Regions from separate parts of the Pantoea jilinensis genome, predicted to be linked through region 2. Evidence: predicted binding sites of a transcription regulator. Region 2 holds the regulator's gene; the other holds the start of a gene.
The links. The regulator LexA, encoded in region 2, represses DNA repair genes until DNA is damaged. The targets are predictions, from matches to a motif close to TNCTGTATGTACATACAGNA.
Positions count from the first base shown of each region.

Region 1: a site for LexA is predicted at 4,112-4,131, ahead of uvrB (excinuclease ABC subunit UvrB). Genes of this name have one in related genera too.

Region 1 covers NZ_CP077746.1:2,871,021-2,878,824, reverse strand. The annotation lists gene bioB (biotin synthase BioB) at 1-15, shown strand, start outside; gene bioF (8-amino-7-oxononanoate synthase) at 15-1,166, shown strand; gene bioC (malonyl-ACP O-methyltransferase BioC) at 1,150-1,905, shown strand; gene bioD (dethiobiotin synthase) at 1,902-2,573, shown strand; gene KTJ90_RS13530 (ABC transporter ATP-binding protein) at 2,594-3,316, opposite strand; gene uvrB (excinuclease ABC subunit UvrB) at 4,208-6,229, shown strand; gene KTJ90_RS13520 (gluconeogenesis factor YvcK family protein) at 6,213-7,136, opposite strand; molybdenum cofactor riboswitch at 7,341-7,474, shown strand; gene moaA (GTP 3',8-cyclase MoaA) at 7,464-7,804, shown strand, end outside.
Region 2 covers NZ_CP077746.1:3,782,599-3,790,402, forward strand. The annotation lists gene KTJ90_RS17840 (conjugal transfer protein TraF) at 11-1,261, opposite strand; gene zur (zinc uptake transcriptional repressor Zur) at 1,712-2,233, shown strand; gene KTJ90_RS17850 (CsbD family protein) at 2,323-2,535, opposite strand; gene dinF (MATE family efflux transporter DinF) at 2,700-4,022, opposite strand; gene lexA (transcriptional repressor LexA) at 4,121-4,735, opposite strand; gene KTJ90_RS17865 (diacylglycerol kinase) at 4,841-5,209, opposite strand; gene plsB (glycerol-3-phosphate 1-O-acyltransferase PlsB) at 5,338-7,761, shown strand.

The DNA of each region.
Region 1 (7,804 bases), 910 kb from region 2:
AACGCGGCACTGTAATGAGCTGGCAGCAACGACTCCGGCAGGGGCTGGCGCAGCGCCGTGCGGCTGATGGCTGGCGGCAGCGTCGGGTTATCGATGAGCAATCGACCCGCACACTGCAGAGCGGTGGCCGCAACTATCTTCACTTCTCCAGCAATGACTATCTCGGCTTAACCCGCCATCCGGCGGTGATAGCCGGCTGGCAGCAGGGTGCGGCGCTGGCAGGCGCGGGGGCGGGCGCTTCAGGGCATGTCACCGGTTATCACCGTCAGCACGCCGATCTCGAGGCGCAACTGGCTGACTGGCTCGGCTACGACCGTGCGCTGCTTTTTATCTCTGGCTTCGCGGCTAATCAGGCGGTGATTCATCTGCTGGGTGAGAAAAACGATCGTATTCTGGCCGATAAGCTCAGCCATGCCTCGCTGCTCGACGCTGCCAGCCACAGCCCGGCGCAGCTGCGTCGTTTCAGTCACAACGCACCCGAGAGTCTGGCGGTGCGGCTCGCATTACCCTGCGAGGGGGAAACGCTGGTCGTGACCGAGGGCATTTTCAGCATGGATGGTGACAGCGCGCCCCTGGCTGCACTGGCGCAACAGACGCGCCAGGCTGAGGGCTGGCTGCTGGTGGATGATGCGCACGGCATCGGTGTGGTGGGTGAGCAGGGGCGCGGCAGCTGCTGGCTGCAGGGCGTTAAACCGGAACTGCTGGTAGTCACTTTTGGCAAAGCCTTTGGCGTCAGCGGTGCCGCGCTGCTCTGTGATGCGGAGACTGCCGACTATTTCCTGCAGTTCAGCCGGCATCTGATCTACTCAACCGCGATGCCCGCCGCGCAGGCTGTTGCACTGCAGGCGGCGCTGCAGGTCATTCAGCAGGGCGATGCACTGCGCCAGCAGCTGCAGCAGAACATCCGGCATTTCCGGCGCGGCGCAGCCTCACTGCCGTGGCAACTGATGAACTCAGAGAGTGCGATTCAGCCGCTGCTGGTGGGTGAAAATAGCGATGCGATGGCGCTCTCTCAGCGTCTGGCTGAAGCGGGCTGCTGGGTCAGCGCCATCCGGCCGCCCACCGTGCCGCCGGGAACGGCACGGCTGCGCATTACCCTGACGGCGGCACATCGCCCGGACGATATCGATCGGTTACTGGAGGTGCTGCATGACGCTGCGGATTGATAAGCAGGCGGTTGCACGCGCTTTTGGCCGGGCGGCCAGCCATTACGATGCCCATGCGGCGCTGCAACGCCTTAGCGGCGATGCGCTGCTGGCTCTCGCACCGGCTCACAGCGGGGTTCAACTGCTGGATGCCGGATGTGGCACCGGCTGGTACAGCAGGCTGTGGCGCGAACGCGGCAAACAGGTGACGGCACTGGATCTCTCGCCACAGATGCTGCAACAGGCGCGGGATAACGACGCGGCGCACTGCTATCTGGCGGGCGACATCGACGCGCTGCCGCTGGCGGATAACAGCATCGACCTGGTATGGAGCAACCTGGCGGTGCAGTGGAGTGAAGATTTGCCCGGCGCGCTGCGCCAGTTCCGGCGGGTGCTGCGACCCAATGGCACGCTGCTGTTTTCCACGCTGGGCGACGGTTCGCTGCAGGAGGTTCATGAAGCCTGGTCTCATCTGGATGCGTTGCCGCACGCCAACCGCTTTCTTAGCGAGCCGCAGATTGCAGCGGCCTGCCAGGCAGAGCAACTGCGTTGCAGCTCAGAGGAGGTGACGCTGCATTTCCCCGATGCGCTCAGCGCCATGCGATCCCTGAAGGGGATTGGGGCAACCCATCTGCATCAGGGCCGCGACGGGCAGATACTTACCCGGCGACGGCTTAACCAGTTAGAGGCGCACTGGCCGCGCGATCGGCACGGTTATCGCCTGAGTTACCATTTAATTTATGGAGTCACGCTTTCATGAAACGGTTTTTTATTACCGGCACCGACACTGAAGTCGGTAAAACTGTCGCCAGCGGCGCACTGTTGCAGGCCGCTGCCACAGCAGGCTTTCGCTGTGCGGGCTATAAGCCGGTTGCGTCGGGCTGTGAGATGACACCAGAGGGGATCCGCAACAGCGATGCGCTGGCGTTGCAGCGATTCAGCAGTGTGCCGTTAACCTATCAGCAGGTGAATCCGCTGGCGTTTATGGAACCCACCTCGCCGCACATCGTCAGCGCTGAAGAGGGCAGACCGATTACCCATCTGGCCCTGTCAGCCGGTCTGGCGGCGCTGGAGCCACTGGCGGACTGGATTCTGGTGGAGGGCGCGGGCGGCTGGTACACGCCGCTGTCAGAGACACACACCTACGCAGACTGGGTAGTCAGGGAAAAGCTGCCCGTGATTCTGGTGGTGGGAATTAAGCTCGGCTGCATCAACCACGCGATGCTCACCGCAGAGGCGGTGCGGGCGCGTGGCCTGCCGCTGGTGGGATGGATCGCCAACACCGTGGAACCGCCTGGCAAACGCTATCCCGAGTATCTCACCAGCCTGAAAAACCGACTGCCTGCGCCCTGTCTGGGCACAATTCCGTATCTTACCGATGCGGCGCAGCAGGCGTCATGTGGTCACTACCTGACGCTTCCGGCGTAAGCCTCAGGCCACCGTAAGCCTCAGGCCACCGTCAGCCACTTATCGACGGTGTGGTCATCCAGCTGTTCCATGCTGCCCTGCGCCACATTGCGACCGCGGTGCAGCAGCAGAAAATAGTCTGCCACGCGACGGATCAGCGACAGTCGCTGTTCAAGGAGCAGGATGGTCAGCCCGTAGTCGAGATTAAGACGACGAATCAGGTTGCCCATCTCCTCTTCCAGCCACGGCGACATCCCGTCAGTCGGCTCATCCAGAATCAGCAATTTGGGCTGCAGCACCAGTGCGCGCGCCAGGGCCAGCTGTTGCTGTTGATCGATCGGCAGATCGCCGCTGCGCTGCTGTCGCAGTGAATAAAGCGCCGGAAACAAATCAAATACCATTTCGGGAATGGCGCGATGGCGATCACGCTGGCTGGCCCCCGCCAGCAGGGCAATCAGCAGGTTATCTTCCACGCTCATCTGCGTAAAAATATGGCGGCCCTGTGGAACATAGCCAATGCCCATCTGTGCCCGCTGTTCAGCGGGCTGCAGCAGAAGATCTTCTGGCGGTGAGCCATCCTCTTTCCAGGAGATAGAGCCGCTGTTAATCGGCAGTCTGCCCATGATGCAGTTGACCAGCGTGGTTTTCCCCATGCCTTGACGACCCAGAACGCCCGTGCAGGTGCCAGGTGCCAGATCCAGATCCACATCCCACAGAATATGGTTCTGACCGTAAAATTGATTGACCGAACGTAGACTCAGCATCTGACACTCTCCTTCCCGATCATTAGCCTGATTGCATCCGCTCTCTGTCGTCTGGCAAACAAGTCATCAGCAACAGCTGTCTCGCTATTGCAGCACAGTGCGCGTGAAGCGCGTTGACGCCAGTCATTCCTGCAATTCTCAGGCCAGATCTAAAAACGGTCCTGATTCCGGCCGGGATGCCATGTTTAAGGGATAAAAGTTGAGAAAAACTTATCAATTCCCCACGGTGGTCACGCCGCTGCACTTTTGCAGTGCCTCGGGGCGCTGTTTCTGGTGCAGACGGTGTGTTAAGAGGCAATAAGTCTGATTAAGAATCTTAGTGGATTGATGAAAATTTGCGTGATACATCAGGTGGACGATGAAAAATGCAGAATATTCCGTCAGCGGCTGACGTGAAATTTAACGCAAAAAAATTATTTTCGAGGCGATGAAGGAGCAGGGAAAAATTATACACAGCTGATGGCGGCGGGGCTGCCATCACTTATCCACCATTCCTGTGGATAACCTTGTGCATTAGGTAATGAAAACCAGTTGGAAGCGAGGAAATACGCGGCCTGGTAACATTATGACGAGAATCTGGCCTTGTGACCTAAAGTAAATTAAATCAGTAGGTTATCAAAAAACAAGCCTGCGAATTATCTGTCAGGTAACCGAACTGTAATTTTGTGACGCTCTATTGACAAATGTTAAATCTGATCCGGGTCTGGGGATAACATTGCGCAACAGACTTTGTGCAATCGCTACGACGTCGCCGGTTCAAAAAGTCTCATTGTGCTGACATTAACAATGCATCATTACTGTTTTTATATCCAGTATTATTTTCTGGCAAAATCACCATAGCAGAGTAAAATAAGTGCCTGCCCGCCGACTTCTCCAGCAGGAACTGCATTCATGACCAAAGCCTTTAAATTGAATTCCGCCTTCAAACCTTCGGGCGATCAGCCTGAGGCGATCCGTCGCCTGGAAGAGGGGCTGGAGGATGGACTGGCCCATCAGACCTTATTGGGTGTGACGGGTTCTGGTAAGACCTTTACCGTCGCCAACGTGATTGCCGACCTCAACCGCCCGACAATGGTGCTGGCCCCGAACAAGACGCTGGCCGCTCAGCTTTATGGCGAGATGAAAGAGTTTTTCCCGGATAACGCCGTCGAGTTTTTCGTCTCTTACTACGATTATTACCAGCCTGAAGCCTATGTACCGAGCTCGGACACTTTTATTGAAAAAGATGCATCGGTTAACGAACACATTGAGCAGATGCGTCTCTCGGCCACTAAGGCGCTGCTGGAGCGGCGCGACGTTATCGTCGTCGCGTCGGTTTCGGCAATCTATGGTCTGGGCGATCCCGATCTCTATCTGAAAATGATGCTGCACCTCACCCGCGGCATGATTATTGATCAGCGTAGCATCCTGCGCCGCCTGTCAGAATTGCAATACACCCGTAACGATCAGGCGTTTCAGCGCGGTACTTTCCGCGTGCGTGGTGAAGTGATCGATATTTTCCCGGCAGAGTCGGACGATATTGCGCTGCGCGTTGAACTGTTTGATGAAGAGGTGGAGCGTCTGTCGCTGTTTGACCCGCTGACCGGTCAGATCGATTCTGTGGTGCCGCGTTTTACCATTTACCCAAAGACGCACTATGTCACGCCACGCGAGCGCATTCTGCAGGCAATGGAAGATATCAAAGTCGAGCTGGCGGACCGCCGCCGGGTGCTGCTTGAGAATAATAAGTTGCTGGAAGAGCAGCGCATTACCCAGCGTACCCAGTTTGACCTGGAGATGATGAGCGAACTGGGCTACTGCTCTGGCATCGAGAACTACTCGCGCTATCTTTCCGCACGCGGACCGGGCGAAGCCCCGCCGACACTGTTTGATTATCTGCCGGCGGATGGCCTGCTGGTGGTGGATGAGTCACACGTCACCATTCCGCAGATTGGCGGCATGTACAAAGGTGACCGGGCGCGTAAAGAGACGCTGGTTGAGTATGGCTTCCGCCTGCCGTCGGCGCTGGATAACCGTCCGATGAAGTTTGAAGAGTTTGAAGCACTGGCGCCGCAGACCATCTATGTTTCTGCCACGCCGGGCAAATATGAGCTGGAAAAATCGGGCGACGAAGTGGTCGATCAGGTGGTACGTCCTACCGGCCTGCTGGACCCCATCATTGAAGTGCGCCCGGTCGGGACGCAGGTCGACGATTTGCTGTCAGAAATCCGTCAGCGTGTGGCCATCAACGAACGTGTGCTGGTCACGGTGCTGACCAAACGCATGGCTGAAGATCTCACCGAGTATCTTACGGAGCATGGCGAGAAGGTGCGTTATCTGCACTCCGATATCGACACTGTGGAGCGTATGGAAATTATTCGCGACTTACGTCTGGGGGAGTTTGATGTGCTGGTGGGCATCAACTTACTGCGTGAGGGGCTGGATATGCCGGAAGTCTCTCTGGTCGCGATTCTGGATGCGGATAAAGAGGGCTTCCTGCGTTCTGAACGATCGCTGATTCAGACCATTGGTCGTGCGGCGCGTAACATCAACGGTAAGGCGATTCTTTACGGCGATAAAATTACGCCGTCGATGGCACGCGCCATTGAAGAGACCGAGCGTCGCCGTGAGAAGCAGCAACTGCACAACGAGCAAAACGGCATTGTGCCGCAGGGGCTGAACAAGAAGATCACCGATATTCTGGAACTGGGTAACAACATAGTGAAAACCCGCGGCAAAGCGAAACCGGCACGTCCTGGCGAAGCCCAGGCACTGGCCGATTTCAAGCTGCTAACGCCGCAGGCTCTGCAGAAAAAGATTCACGAGCTGGAAGGGCAGATGCAGCAGCACGCGCAGAACCTGGAGTTCGAACAGGCTGCAAATGTGCGTGATCAGCTGCATGAGCTGCGAACGCTGTTTATTGCGGCCTCGTAGCGCCGTCAAAGCCCTGAATGGCATGTTCCAGCGCCACCCGTAATAGCTGGCGGTCGTGACGATATTTGATGTCGGCGGCCTCCAGCGGTTCACGGACAATCAAACGGTTTTCAATGCCCTCTGTTGCCACTGACGGGCCGACCACCACCGCATCAATGACTCGCTTGCCAATGTAACGCTCCATCATCTGAAGCTTATCAGCCACAGACAGACTGGCGGCAGCGGGACTGAGCTCACGGCCCAGATTGCCGATAAACACCATGGTGGCGGGCGTGCGACGCAATGCCTGCGCCATCTCTTCCATCAGCAGAATCGGCATCAGGCTGGTGTAAAAACTGCCTGGACCAATCAGGATCAGATCCGCGTCACCTATCGCCTGCAATGCTTCCCGCGTGGGCTGGACATTAGGATGCAGCATCAATTCCTGTGGCGGCTGTTTCATCTCGTCAATGGCGGTTTCACCGTAAACCATATTGCCTTCGGCATCCATCGCCACCAGATCCACCGGCTGTTCTGACATCGGGATTAAAAAGGCATCCACTTTCAGCAGGTTGCGGATGATATTAATCGCTTCAAGCGGGCGTACACTCAAATGATCCAGCGCCCGCAGCATAAGGTTACCGAGATTGTGTCCGGCCAGTTCGCCGTTACCGGCAAAGCGATACTCAAACATCGCTGAGGCGACGCTGGGTTCCGCAATCAGCTGGTTAAGGCAGTTACGCATGTCGCCCCAAGCGATCCCGCCTTCGGAGCGGCGAATACGGCCGGTTGATCCGCCGTTGTCGGTGGTGGTGACGATACCGGTGAGACGCGAGCCCAGCGGGGAAAGGGCAGACATCACGCGGCCTAAACCGTGTCCGCCTCCCAGTGCCACAACGCGATCAAGATCGGCCAGTGTGCGATTCATACTTCTCCTTAAAATCCTTTCGCGTGGCGAGGCTCTAAACGCTAAGCCCGCGCGGATGACATGCGTCAAAATCTGGATCGCATTTTAACGTATCCTGTCGCTAACATGCGGTGAAAATTCGATATATATAAGAATATATAGCGAAAAGAGCAAATGGAAGAGTGGCGAAATACACGCTACCATCATGTTTACCGCGCTGATCAACGGGTCAGCGTACACTCAAGCCTGAATGCCTAAGTCTGCGGATAGGGGGTTCAGGCCGTAGCCATCGAGCTGCCAGGGTGCAGGAAGAAATGACTGCATCTCCCAATCTGGAAAGGTGTTCTGGTGTCACAATTTACTGATGCATACGCGCGTAAGTTCTATTACCTGCGCCTGTCGGTCACGGATGTCTGTAATTTCCGCTGTACCTACTGCCTGCCTGACGGCTACAAACCGCAGGGAATTCGTAACAAAAGCTTTCTCTCTCTGGATGAAATCCGCCGTGTCACGCGGGCCTTCGCCGCTGCCGGCACCGAAAAAGTGCGGCTGACCGGCGGTGAGCCGTCGCTGCGCCGTGATTTCACCGACATCATTGCGGCGGTCCGTGAAAACGCTTCTATCCGCCAGATCGCGGTGACCACTAACGGCTACCGGCTGGCGCGTGATGTGAAGCAGTGGCGCGATGC
Region 2 (7,804 bases):
AATAACGCGGTTAGAAGTTAAAGCCGAGCTGCATCATCGCGCCCCAGGTGTTGTTAGCACCCACTGAGCCAGCCAGATCCAGATGGACGGCTTTGTTAAACGGTGACACACCAAAACCTGCTGTGGCGACATTCTCGTCGTGAGAACGCATGTCCGCACGATAACCGCCACGCAGCTGCAGCCAGTCAAATACGCGGTATTCCGCGCCCACCGCCGCATACTGGCTGTTATCCTGGCTTTTGAAGCGTTTGGTTTCCGTCAGATCCACATCGCCCGTCACGGTAAACGGACCTTTATCCCAGGAGAGACCGGTGGTGACCAGCGGGCGAATCTGGTAGGTGTCGCGGTAACCATTGACCTCTCTGGTCTGCAGATCGCGTGAAACCAGGTTCTGTCCGGTCACGCCCAGCGTCCAGTTTTCAGCAAAGGTGGTCGCCAGACCGGCATCAACGTTAAAGCCGGTGTCGGTGCTGCGATACTTACTATTGTTAATGTCGTTCTTGTCGTAGTTGTAGATGCTGGCGGTATAGTTATAGAGCCAGGTTTTCTGCACTTTTGGCGTCACACCAACAGATACTGGCTGACCGGCGATGGTGAACTCATGCGCCACCGCGACACCGTAATCGGTGGTCAGTGCCGCCAGGCCATTGGCGCTGGAGCGCAGGTTATTTTGATCGCCAGGACGTGGGAACCGCGTACCGTCAGCAACACCGCGCAGATAGTCGATATCACCCTGTACGACATTGGCGCGGACGTGCGCGGTTCCGTAGGCTTTGGTGATAAAGGCGAAAGGCAGGGTCTCATTGGGGATGGTCACGGCCACGGCCGCACCCGCACTGCCATCCGCTTTGTTGCCACGCAAATCGCTGAGTTTGTTAGCGACATCGCCGGAGGCGGCGCGTAATTCAGGGTAGCCGCGGAAGAAATCCGCTGGCGTAAAGTTATTCAGCACTGTGCGGTAACGATCCACGGTGTCCGAAATATCATCGACTTTATCAAGCAGCTTATCTTTGTCAGTAACCTGAATACCCGCTGAAGGAACAATAATGCTGACGTTATCGTCGGGTTTAGCACGCGTCATCAATGCCGGGTTCGCCAGCACTGCGGAACCATAAAGAGAAGATGCTACGCCGGTGCCACCCATGGCGTCATTACGTGCATCGTACCAGGTCCCTGCCGCCATGGCGGAAGAAGAAAGGAAAAGCGCGGTCACTACAGCGGAGTACTTCAGCGCTGAACGTTGAGCGGATTTTTTCACCATTTGCCTGCCATCACCTGAGAAATTGTCATTGAAACATTCAACGACTGAATAGTTTGTTAGCCCTATTGTGAACCCTGGCTAACGCGTTATTGCTGTGAATTCAAAGGAAACAGTGTCTTAATTCAAAGGATTGGACGTTTTCCAATCAAAAAACCGTTGTAATAGTTCAGACTGCATCGGTGCATTTCAAACAATGCCAGACTTTTCTTAAGTCTTTCTGAACATTACTTCTTAACTCAGTGAGATGCAAAGCAAAATGCCAACAAATTCCGCTTCAGACGGTTGCAGAATGGATCTGAATTATCGTCATATTTGAGATAAAAAGCGGGCTGAATTCTAAATATGCTGCTTTATCAGGCGAATAATGCTGTTTTATCAGACAAAAACCAACCTCAGCACCGCGAAACTATGTGTGATAAAATAACATCACTTATCCAGCGGAGAATTTTCATGACCAACCTGACGTCGCAGCAAATTTTGATTCAGGCCGAAAAAATGTGCCTGCAGCGCGGTGTGCGTCTGACTTCGCAGCGTGCTGAGGTGTTGCGCCTGATGGCGGAACAGCCGGGCTCTATCAGCGCCTACGACCTGCTGGATCAACTTCGCGTCAGCGAACCACAGGCTAAGCCGCCCACGGTCTATCGGGCGCTGGACTTTCTGCTGGAACAGGGTTTCATTCATCGGGTGGAATCCAACAATAGCTACGTCATGTGTCACCACTTTGAAGCACCGGCACATACGTCAGTCATGCTGGTCTGTGACCGTTGTGCAGCCGTTACTGAGAAACAGGCACAGGGCGTAGAAAAGATTATCGCGACACTGGCGGGTGAAGCGCAGTTTGCATTACGCCACAGCGTGATTGAAGCACATGGTTTATGTGAAAGTTGTGCCGTCGTTGAAGCCTGCACGCACCATGAGAGTTGCGATCATAATCATCAGGATGAGGGTAAAAAGCGGGGAAAACGCGGCTGACGGGCACATCCTTGTGCGGTTCCGTCCCTGTACTGTTCCGGTGCAGGCGCGCCGGAAGGATTTTAGCGGGCTATCGGGTAATGCGCTGATTACCAGCGGTAATCTTTATTGGTGCCTTCCCAGTCTGCTACTTCGCGCTCTGCTTCATCTTTTGCATAGCCGTAGCGTTCCTGGATTTTACCGACCAGCTGATCGCGTTTACCTTCGATAACCTGCATATCATCGTCGGTCAGCTTGCCCCATTTCTCTTTCATTTTGCCTTTGAACTGCTTCCAGTTGCCGCTCGCTTCATCTTTGTTCATGGCAGACCTCCAATCCTCGGGTTAAATAATTATCTTGCTGCTTAACAAAATAACGATACAAAGCGCGGGTTAACTTCGCTTGTTAGAGTTAATTGTAGTAGCCAATTTCAAAAATGCAGAATAATACAGAATAATCCGTATCCTCCCGAGTCAGCGCTGCTGGATCACGCCTCAAACCAGCTGTTCTGACGCCAGTGCTTACGCCAGATGAGCCACAGTGACAGGCCGCGCAGCGCCAGGAATACCGTCACCGCCAGCCAGAGACCGTGGTTGCCCAGCAACGGTACGCTGAGCAGCGTCAGAAAGTAGCCAGCCGCCGCCACGACCATGCTGTTACGCATCTCGCGTCCACGTGTCGCCCCGATGAACATTCCATCAAGCAGATAACACCAGACGCCGATCAGCGGCATGATTATCTGCCAGACCAGATAGCGGTCAGCTGTCTGCTGCAGTGACTCAAGCGAGGTCAGCAGGGTAACAATCTGCGGGCCAAAAATGGCATAAACCAGCGAGAAGAAGAGCGCGACTACCACCGCCTGCCGACAGGCTGAGTGCCAGACGTGCTGCAATTTACTGCCATCTTTTGCGCCATGCGCTTCGCCGGCAAAAGCTTCAACCGCGTAGGCAAAACCATCCAGCGCGTAGGCAGTAAAGGTAATGAACATCAGTAATACCGCGTTAACCGCCACCACGTCCGGACCCAGCCGCGCACCCAGCACGGTCAGCGAGGCGAAACAGAGCTGCAGCATCAGAGAGCGCAACATGATATCCCGGTTCAGTCGCAGCAGTCGGCCGCTGTCACCGCGCCAGCTCTGCTTCAGCAGATTAAACGTAATACCGCGCAGCTTTAACACCCGCCAGACCATGATGCCGCCGACGCCCAGCGTGATGTACTCCGCCAGCGCCGTGGCGGTTGCTGCTCCCGCGACACCCCAGTGCAGCCCCATCACCAGCCAGAGATCGAGCACGATGTTCACCAGATTGCCCACTATCAGCAGGATTACCGGCGCCCGCGCATACTGAACGCCCAACAGCCAGCCCAGGATGACCAGGTTTGCCAGCGTGGCAGGTGCACTGAGCCAGCGAATCTGAATAAACAGCGCCGCCTGTTCCAGTACATCAGGATTGCCACCTACCAGATGGGTCGCCAGCTGAATAATCGGATAACGCAATGCGATGAACAGCACGCCGGCCAGCAGCGCAATGATCAGCGGCTGCGTCAGCGCGCGTGCCAGAGCGGTTTTATCGCCCGCACCAAACGCCTGCGCCGTCAGGCCAGTGGTACTCATTCGAAGGAAAAGCAGCAGCATAAAGAGGAAGCTGGTCACTGTGGTCCCGACCGCAACCCCGCCAAGATAGACAGGGCTGTCGAGATGACCAATAACTGCAGTATCGACCACGCCCAGTAAGGGAACGGTGATATTTGAAAGGATCATCGGCAGCGCAAGCCGCCAGAGATTTTTATCCGTTGCCGTGATAAAGCGCATTCGCCGTTCCGTGCTCAGTGTCGCTGCAGCAAAGCAGGCAACAAAATTAGGGCAGACAGAATAGCATCAGAAAAGGCGAATGCACGCAGGCCTCAGAATCAAAGCCACTCGCCGTTACGCACCACGCCAACCGCAAGACCTTCAATGGTCAGTGACTGCGCACGGGTGTCGACCACGATAGGGTCAAAATCGCTGTTTTCAGGCAGAAGATGCACGATAGCACCCTGCTTTTTCCAGCGTTTAACGGTGACTTCATCATCAATGCGTGCCACGACAACCTGACCGTTGCGCACATCCTGGGTTTTATGTACCGCGAGCAGGTCGCCGTCCATAATCCCGATATCTTTCATCGACATTCCGCTGACGCGCAGCAGGAAGTCGGCAGAAGGCTTGAACAGGCCCGGATCCACTTTGTAGTGGGTTTCGATATGTTCCTGCGCCATGATCGGCTCACCGGCAGCAACCCGGCCTATCAGCGGTAGTCCTTCTGAAACTTCTTCTTCCATTAACAGACGAATGCCGCGTGATGCACCCGAAACGATCTCAATAACGCCTTTACGCGCCAGCGCTTTCAGATGCTCTTCAGCCGCATTTGGCGAACGGAAGCCCAGTTGCGCGGCGATCTCTGCACGCGTAGGCGGCATGCCCGTTGAAGATATATGGTCGCGAATCAGGTCATAGACCTGCTGCTGCCTGCTGGTTAATGCTTTCATCCCGCCCCCTGGTTGTTTATACAGTCGCTGTGAGTATATACAGGTATTGGCGAAATGGAAACCGATTGTCAGGGAAAACGCGCCCTCAGGCGCGTTATGGAAGGCTTATCGCAAATGTGTCCAGAGCAGCGCGACCCAGACAAACAGGGCCAGTAAGATGCTGATCAGCACCGCCGCCGAGCCCATGTCTTTGGCCCGGCCTGCCAGGGGATGATGTTCCTGACCAATCCGGTCAACCACCGCTTCAATGGCGCTATTGAGGATTTCGACAATGACGACCAGCACCACGGCGCCAATCATGAGGATGCGGGCGATCACATCGACATCCAGCCAGCACGCGATAATAATAGCGGCCAGCGCAGCCAGTGTTTCCTGCCGAAAGGCGGCTTCATGCTGCCAGGCGGCACGCAGTCCCTGCCAGGAGTAACCTGCGGCTTTTACTATTCTGATAAGTCCGGTGGCATTATTTGCCATGATGTGGGAACCCTTTCATTCAATTGACGTCAATGTCTGGGCTGCGTGCAATTGGCACCACCACAGATCTTCGCTGCGCTTTCTGGTATGCTTGCGGCGCTTTGCTAACAAGAGGCTTCATGTTGTCTATGTCAGGTTGGCGTAAACTCTATTACAAATTACTTAATTTACCACTCTCCTTTTTGGTAAAAAGTAAGGCCATTCCGGCCGATCCCGTGTCTGAACATGGTCTGGATCCGACCCGACCTATTATGTATGTTTTGCCTTACGATTCGAAGGCTGACTTACTGACTTTACGCGCACAGTGTCTGCGGCATCATCTGCCCGATCCGCTGATTCCGCTGGAGATTGATGGTTCGCTGCTGCCGCGCCACGTGTTTATTCATAATGGCCCACGCGTATTTCCCTATTTTGTGCCCAGCGTTGAATCGGTAAAAATCTTTCACGATTACCTCGACCTGCATCGCAATAATCCTGAGCTGGATATTCAGATGCTGCCGGTCACCGTGATGTTTGGTCGTGCGCCAGGACGTGAAGTCCAGGGCGAAGCGACGCCGCATCTGCGTGTGCTTAATGGGGTGCAGAAATTCTTTGCGGTCATCTGGCACGGACGTGACAGTTTTGTCCGCTTCTCGCCGACCGTCTCGCTGCGCCGCATGGCAACGGAACACGGTACGGACAAGTCGATTGCCCAGAAACTGGCTCGCGTGGCACGCATCCATTTTGCCCGTCAGCGACTGGCGGCGATCGGCCCGCGTTTACCGGCGCGTCAGGATCTGTTTAATCGTCTGCTGCAATCCAAAGCGATTGAAAAAGCCGTCGAAGATGAAGCGCGCAGCAAAAAAATCTCCCATGAGAAAGCCCAGCAGAATGCTGTTGAGATGATGGAAGAGATCGCTGCTAACTTCTCCTATGAAGCCATTCGCGTCACCGACCGTGTGATGGGCTGGCTCTGGAGTCGTCTCTATCAGGGCATCAACGTCAATGGCGGTGAAAAAGTTCGCCAGCTGGCGCAGGATGGCCACGAGATTGTCTATGTACCCTGCCATCGCAGCCATATGGATTATCTGCTGCTCTCCTATGTGCTCTATCATCAGGGGCTGGTGCCGCCGCACATTGCCGCGGGTATCAATCTCAACTTCTGGCCAGCCGGACCGATTTTCCGTCGTCTGGGCGCCTTCTTTATTCGTCGTACCTTTAAAGGCAATAAGCTTTACGCCACGGTATTCCGCGAATATCTCGGCGAGCTGTTCACCCGCGGCTATTCAGTTGAATACTTTGTCGAAGGAGGCCGTTCACGTACCGGTCGCCTGCTGGACCCGAAAACCGGCACCTTAGCCATGACCTTACAGGCGATGCTGCGCGGCGGAAATCGCCCCATCACGCTGGTGCCGATCTACATCGGTTATGAGCACGTGATGGAAGTGGGCACTTACGCCAAAGAACTACGCGGTGCAGCCAAAGAGAAAGAGGGCTTCATGCAGATGGTGCGCGGCTTACGCAAGCTGCGCAATCTCGGTCAGGGTTACGTTAACTTCGGCGAACCGCTGCCGCTGGTCAACTATCTTAATAAGCGGGTGCCGGAATGGCGCGACGCGATCGATCCGATTGAGCCGCAACGTCCGAGCTGGTTAACGCCGACCGTTAATGACATCGCGGCCAGTCTGATGGTGCGTATTAATGAAGCGGGCGCGGCTAACGCGATGAACCTCTGTGTCACGGCGCTGCTGGCGTCACGTCAGCGCTCACTAACCCGTGAACAGCTGATTGAACAGCTGGAGTGCTATACCCAGTTGCTGCGTAATGTGCCTTATTCGCCCAATGCGACCGTACCCGATCTTTCCGCAGAAGCGCTGCTGGATCACGCCCTGGGTATGAACAAATTTGAGAGTGAAAAAGACAGTATTGGCGACATCATCATTCTGCCACGTGAGCAGGCAGTGTTGATGACCTACTACCGTAACAACATTCATCACATGCTGGTGATGCCGTCGCTGATTGCCGCCATTGTTCAGCAACATCAGACGCTGAGTGAAGCGGAACTGCTGCGTCAGGTGAGCCTGGTCTATCCGATGCTGAAGAGTGAACTGTTCCTGCGCTGGCAGACCAATGAGCTGCCACAACTGCTGACTGACGTAAGTCAGGAGCTGGCACGTCAGGGCCTGATTACCTTCGAAGCGGGTGAGTTGCGCTTTACCGCAGCACGCTATCGCACGCTGCAACTGCTGGCTGCTGGTGTGCGCGAAACGCTGCAGCGTTATGCCATTACCTTCTCGATTCTCAGCGCCAAGCCTACGATTAACCGTGGCACGCTGGAGAAAGAGAGCCGGACGCTGGCACAGCGTCTGTCAGTGTTGCACGGAATCAATGCGCCGGAGTTCTTCGACAAAGCGGTCTTTACCTCACTGGTACTGACGTTGCGTGATGAAGGGTATATCAGCGACAGCGGTGATGCCGATGTCGCGCAGACCCTGGCGACCTGGCATATTCTGGCTGACCTGGTCACCAGTGATGTCCGCATGACGATTGAAACCGCGGTGGCGCACGACTGACCGCCGCGCGCATTGTAAAAAGGCGACCTCATGAGGTCGCCTT